2 regions of the Pantoea trifolii genome follow, and region 2 is predicted to be linked to the other one. Evidence: predicted binding sites of a transcription regulator. Region 2 holds the regulator's gene; the other holds the start of a gene.

Region 1 (3,429 bases), 3.1 Mb from region 2:
CCCCCGCAAGCGGGGGAAGGAGATGCTGCCACATGCAGCTTCATCACTGGCATGTGGCAGCATCTTCCTCCCCCATTTATGGGGGAGGACCGAGGAGGGGGACAGCGCGCACAAACCTAAACCGCCGGCACCCCACTATGAAAGCGTAACTCGCCATCCGGCTCACTGATTAAGCGCGCTTCTGTTTCACCAAAAACCTGCACCCGCGGCGCAATGTCCTTCGGCGAAATCTGCTGCGCCAGCTTCAGGTAATCCTGATAGTGACGCGCTTCTGAGCGCAGCAGCGAAATATAGAACTTCTCCAGTTGCTCATCCAGATACGGCGCCAGGCTGGCGAAACGCTCGCAGGAACGTGCTTCGATGTACGCCCCGCAAATCAGCTTATCCACCAGCGCTTCCGGCTCGTAAGTGCGAATTTCGCGAATCAACCCTTTGGCATAGCGGCTGGCGGTGATTTTGCGATACGGCAAACCGCGCGACTGCATGATTTCCCACACCTGATAGAAGTGGTGCAACTCCTCTTTCACCAGCAGCACCATCATCTCCACCAAATCATCGGCCCACGGCAGCTCGTTGCGCACGATAATGCTTTTGGTCAGATTCTTGTGGGCATTGATAAAGTTACCGTCCTGCTCGTCGCGGTAGATAAAATCTTCATACGGCTTGAGCCACGCCAGAATGGCATCACCACTCGGCTTATCCGCCACGTATTTACGGATGATAAACACCGCCGTTTGCGCGGCCTTTAATTCACAAACCATGTGATCGGTGAGCAACAACGTCAGATTTTCCGGCTTGCGCGCTTCATCAATCCACGCTTGTGGCGTGCGGCAATGCAGGAATTGATAGATCGGTTCTAATAGCGGAGCGTAATTCATGGGCAGTCTTTTGTGTTACGGGGAAACGTTTCAGGGCGGCGAGCGCCGCCCATTAATGCTTAGTGACGCACACCGTTGTCTTCTTCGTCGTCGATGAACTCGCCATCGTCGTCTTCATCTTCGGCATCAGGATCTTCAAAGTAGGTGCCCCAACCGTCGTAATCGACGTTGTAGCTGCCTGCCAGATTAACCAGTTGCTCAACCTGCGCATCAATCAACTCAGGCTTCAACGCGCCTTCGCTCAGGATATCCACACACATCACGGTGGTACCGTCTTCCAGCTCCAGCTCTTCTGGCTCGCTCACTTCGTAGCCCAGTTTGAAGGCATCAACCGCGACCTTCTCCAGCGAGTCGAAGTTGTTGCAGGAGAGATGATGCTCAATAGTGTAAAGCGCATCTGGATCGCTGCCGTCTTCCAGCAGCTCTTCAATGATCAGTCGCGTCTCTTCGCGCTGTTCTTCCAGCAATGCTTCATATGCCATGGGTGTGTCCTCAAATATTCGGCTGAATACCATTATTTTCCCACACTGCCTCGCGCGCCACTACACAAAACAACAAGTTTCTTAACGCCGGGGTTGAAAATGCATATTCATACGGTTAGATTGAATTTTAATTCATTTTAATGTAGGCACCCGGAGCGCTGTATGAGTCAGCTACATCAAAGACATTTCCTGAGATTGCTGGATTTCACCCCAGCCGAAATCGATTCTCTGCTGAGCCTGGCAGGTGAATTAAAACACGCAAAGAAAAATGCCAGCGAAACGCAATACCTGAAAGGCAAAAACATCGCGCTCATCTTCGAAAAAGACTCGACTCGTACCCGATGCTCTTTCGAAGTTGCCGCTTACGATCAGGGCGCTAACGTTACCTATCTCGGTCCAAGTGGCAGCCAAATCGGCCATAAAGAGTCGATGAAGGACACCGCGCGCGTGTTGGGACGCATGTATGACGGTATTCAATATCGCGGCTACGGCCAGGAACTGGTGGAAACCTTAGCGGAATTCGCTGGCGTGCCGGTGTGGAACGGCCTGACGACTGAATTCCATCCCACGCAGCTGCTGGCCGATCTGCTGACGATGCAGGAACATCTGCCAGGCAAATCGCTGAATGCAATGACGCTGGTTTACGTCGGCGATGCGCGTAACAACATGGGCAACAGCATGCTGGAAGCCGCTGCGCTGGTCGGCCTGGATCTGCGTTTGGTGGCACCAAAAGGCTGCTGGCCAGAAGCGGAACTGGTCGATCAATGCCGCGTGGCCGCGCAGCAAACCGGTGGCAAAATCACCCTGACCGAAGAGATCGCCGAAGGCGTGCAAGGTGCCGACTTCATCTACACGGATGTGTGGGTGTCGATGGGCGAAGCCAAATCGGTGTGGGAAGATCGCATCGCCCTGCTGCGTCCTTATCAGGTTAACAGCGCGATGCTGGCACTGACCGGCAACCCGCAGGTGAAGTTCCTGCACTGCTTGCCGGCCTTCCATGACGACAAAACCACGCTGGGCCGGCAAATGGCCGAGCAGTACGGTTTACAGGATGGCATGGAAGTGAGTAATGAGGTGTTTGAATCGGCGCACAGCATCGTGTTCGATCAGGCTGAAAACCGCATGCACACCATTAAAGCGGTGATGGTGGCGACACTCGGCAAGCTATGATTGGTCGCGCCGCAAACGTTTACCTCGCGCGCGATATTTGCTTGATGCAAATCAGTGAATGCGTATAATGCGGCCCAATTTGCCGGAGGAAACATGCAACAGCGCAGCGCAAAATTTGACGCTCAACGACGCCTGACAGCGGGCGGCGCATCTGTTTCTTTCCGTCATCAATCGATCGTTAAAAAAGCCCCTTAAGCAGGGGCTTTTTTTTGTCCGCAATCCGGCAGCGCAGAGGAGAACGCTATGGCCAACCCGCTATATCGCAAGCACATTATTTCCATCAACGATCTCAACCGCGACGAGCTGGAGCTGGTGCTGCACACCGCCGCCCAGTTGAAAGCCAATCCCCAGCCGGAGTTGCTGAAACACAACGTGATCGCCAGCTGCTTCTTTGAGGCTTCAACGCGCACGCGCTTGTCGTTTGAAACCGCGATGCATCGTCTCGGCGCATCGGTGGTGGGCTTCGCCGATGGCAGCAATACCTCGCTCGGCAAGAAAGGCGAAACCCTCGCCGATACCATTTCGGTGATTGGTACTTACGTCGATGCCATCGTGATGCGTCATCCGCAGGAAGGCGCGGCGCGTCTGGCGACGGAATTCTCCGGCGGCATTCCGATTCTCAACGCCGGTGACGGTGCCAACCAGCATCCGACGCAAACGCTGCTCGATCTCTTCACCATCCGCGAAACGCAAAATCGCCTCGATAACCTGAATGTGGCGATGGTCGGCGATCTGAAATATGGCCGCACCGTGCATTCACTGACGCAGGCGCTGGCGAAGTTTGATGGCAACCGCTTCTTCTTTATAGCGCCGGATGCGCTGGCGATGCCGTCGTACATCACCGATATGCTGGATGAGCAGAACATTGCCTGGTCGCGCCACGACACCATCGAAGAAGT
Region 2 (3,429 bases):
AGCGATCGTTTTGCGCTAGCCGATCTCGCCATCAACGATCTTGACGATCTTTGGGATGCGATTGTGGGTGAGCAACTGCCGTTGCCGCTGGAGATTGAGTTTGTAAATCTGGGGAAAGGGCAGAAACGCCGGTATGGCGCATTGATCCTGCTATTTGATGAAGCAGAAGAGGAGCTGGAAGGCCAGCTCCGCTTCAATATAAAGTAAAAAGGGCCCCGGCGAGCGGGGCCAAAGGGTTCGTCTTAATTGACGAGGAATTACTTATACAGCTCAGCTGTCACGTGATAGCTATCGCCGGTTTTCGCTTCAATCACTTTGTAAGCGCTGGCACCTTGCTCATCCGCTTTCTGAGAAAGCTCGGCACGATAATCCATTGGCGAACCGCCGGTTCCGCTGATTGAAATAGTGCTGCCGGTAGGTTGCAGATTCTGCGCCTGTTGTTCAGTCACCAACTGTGCTGCAGAAGCACCAAAGGCGAACAGGGACAGCAGGGTTGCAGTTGCGATGGTTGTTTTGATTTTCATAATTTTCTCCTCATTTAATCAACAACCTGCGGCAGAAAAGGGGGAGGCGGGTCGTCGATCTATTGCCTGGCGCCTTCAAGGCGCCGGACGTTCAATTAGTGATTATTTGTAGAGTTCAGCAGTGACGTGGAAGGTATCACCACGATTGCTTTCAATGATGCGGTAGTGGCTGGCACCCTGCGCATCAGCTTTCTGTGACAGTTCCTGACGAACGTTAGTCTGGTCACCGTCAACACCACTCACGCTGATGGTTTGGTTCAGGGATTGCAGCTGTTCAGCTTGTTGGTTTGAAACCAGGCTTGCGGCGCTGGCACCAAAAGAAAGAACTGAAGCCAGGCCCAGTACTGCGATAGCTAATTTGGTTTTCATGATTCACTCTCCTGAAATTGGGTCGGCAACCTGAGAGGCAAGCGCGTCTCAAACGGGTCGCCGTTCACATTGCGTCTTAAGTCAGTAACTTATTTATACAGCTCAGCGGTTGCGTGGTAGCTGTCACCGGTATTCGCTTCGATCACGCGGTAAGCTTTCGCACCTTGCTGATCGGCTTTATCGTTTAACTGCTGACGGATATCCATTGGAGAACCGCCCACGCCGCTGACGCTAATGGTGCCTGCGGGTTGCAGATTCGCTGCCTGTTCGGCGTTAATAGAATCTGCTGCAAAAGCACCAAATGACAGGGCAGAGAGAACACTCAAAGTCGCGATAGTAGTTTTAACGTTCATGATATTTTTCCTTGTCGTATATTTTTATCTTTTTCTTTCGTGTGATTTGCATCACGAAAACAAGTATAGATCTAATCACCCAGGAAATTAATACCGAGCTAATAATGTTTGGTTGTAATTCTTTATCCTTATGGCACTTTTTTAGAACCTGAAGTTATAAAAAACGCCTGGATCTTAACCATTGATGGTTATTTAGACGTAAAAACAATGATCTACATCAAATTATCTTTTAGTGCGAAAGATCATGGTTGATCTCGCTGGCTGATACGCAGAGGGAAGGGAATGACACTGAGCACGATGTGTAAAGCAGTGTAAAATAGCGCATAAGGTTAAGCAGGCGCAAAGGTCGTACCAATCTGTTAGCCTGAAAAGAACCGCTAAGCATATGGATAACTTATTATTTACCAAGGGATTTGTAACAGGTTGGTTACGGATGAAGCGGGAAGGGCAAGATAACCGGCAGAGGATCTGCCGGTATGCAGCAGGGTTTTATAGCTCTTGTTCGAATAAAACCAGAATCGCGTCGTACAGCTGTTTGACTGAGAAGGTGCGCGCAGGGGTAATAAAGATGGTGTCATCACCGGCGATGGTGCCGAGAATCCCTTCCGCTTTACCCAACGAATCCAGCAGGCGCGCAATCAGCTGCGCAGCGCCCGGGCTGGTGTGAATCACCACTAACGCATCGTTGTAATCGATATCCAGCACCAGATTCTTCAGCGGGCTGGTGGTGGTGGGTACGCCGAGTTCAGCAGGCAGGCAGTAAACCATCTCCATCTTGGCGTTGCGCGTACGCACCGCGCCGAACTTGGTCAGCATGCGAGAAACTTTGGACTGATTGATATTCTCGAAGCCGTCTTCCTGCAGCGCCTGCACGATTTCGCCCTGGGAGCTGAATTTCTCTTCCTTTAATAAGGCTTTAAACGCCTTAATCAAGTCGTCTTGTTTCGATGGGTTTCGCATAAGCTACCAATTAAAAGAGGGTTGCAGAGGGCAACAGGCCCACGGCAGATAAATTATTATGCATTTAGATGAATTTTTATGCAATAAGTCTGATGAGAGAATCGCGGTAATGACCTGCGGGGCGGGCATAATAACAGAATATGATGTCGCACCAAAATCGCGGGTGGGCGCGCAAAGCGAAGGTTGCAAAGTTGTTATATTATTGAGGTGGTAACAACAATATCGATGATCATTGCCGTCCATTGTCTTCTGGCTGCGAATGAATCATTCAGGCGACTTCTGAAGTGGAGATGTCTCGGGAGCCGATTGCGGCGTAGTGTTAAGTGCGCGACAGGTTTAGTCGCTATCGCCTGAGAAGTTGATTAAACTCGTAACCTGATGGATTTTCGGCATATCTCTGCCCCACCTTAATAAGGAGTTCAGGATGAAAGTTGCCGTTCTCGGTGCCGCCGGTGGTATTGGCCAGGCGCTCGCACTGCTGCTCAAAACGCAATTACCCGCAGGCTCAGCTCTCTCACTTTACGATATCGCCCCGGTAACGCCGGGTGTGGCGGTCGATCTCAGTCACATCCCAACGGCAGTCACCGTGGAAGGGTTTAGCGGTGAAGATGCTACGCCTGCGCTGCATGGTGCTGATGTGGTGCTGATTTCCGCGGGTGTGGCACGTAAGCCGGGCATGGATCGCGCCGACCTGTTTAACGTTAACGCCGGTATCGTGCGTAACCTGATTGAACAGGTTGCCAGCACGGCGCCGAAAGCGCTGATTGGCGTGATCACCAATCCAGTCAACACCACGGTGGCGATTGCGGCCGAAGTGCTGAAGAAAGCTGGCGTGTATGACAAGAATCGCCTGTTTGGTGTTTCCACCCTCGATATCATCCGCGCTAATACCTTTGTCGCGGCGCTGAAAGGCAAGCAGCCTAATGAGATTGAAGTGCCGGTGGTGGGCGGGCATTCAGGCGTAACCATTCTGCCGCTGCTGTCGCAGGTAAAAGGCGTGAGCTTCAGCGAGCAGGAAGTGGCGGATCTCACCAAACGTATTCAGAACGCGGGCACCGAAGTGGTGGAAGCCAAAGCCGGTGGCGGATCGGCAACGCTGTCGATGGGACAAGCGGCGGCCCGTTTTGGTCTGTCATTGATTCGCGCCCTGCAAGGTGAAGCCAACGTCGTGGAGTGTGCATATGTGGAAGGCGATGGCGAATATGCCCGCTTCTTCTCGCAGC

What was found. The regulator ArgR, encoded in region 2, controls arginine synthesis, uptake and breakdown. The targets are predictions, from matches to a motif close to ANTGAATAAAAATACANT.
Region 1: argF (ornithine carbamoyltransferase) is a predicted target of ArgR. The motif match lies at 1,480-1,497, and genes of this name have one in related genera.

What each region holds. Positions count from the first base shown of each region.
Region 1 covers NZ_JANIET010000001.1:615,954-619,382, reverse strand. Annotated here, with positions in the region: gene miaE (tRNA isopentenyl-2-thiomethyl-A-37 hydroxylase MiaE) at 117-878, opposite strand; gene rraB (ribonuclease E inhibitor RraB) at 938-1,360, opposite strand; gene argF (ornithine carbamoyltransferase) at 1,523-2,530, shown strand; gene pyrB (aspartate carbamoyltransferase) at 2,774-3,429, shown strand, end outside.
Region 2 covers NZ_JANIET010000001.1:3,750,888-3,754,316, reverse strand. Annotated here, with positions in the region: gene NQH49_RS17385 (barstar family protein) at 1-207, shown strand, start outside; gene yhcN (peroxide/acid stress response protein YhcN) at 258-524, opposite strand; gene NQH49_RS17375 (YdgH/BhsA/McbA-like domain containing protein) at 627-893, opposite strand; gene yhcN (peroxide/acid stress response protein YhcN) at 983-1,246, opposite strand; gene argR (transcriptional regulator ArgR) at 1,736-2,206, opposite strand; gene mdh (malate dehydrogenase) at 2,631-3,429, shown strand, end outside.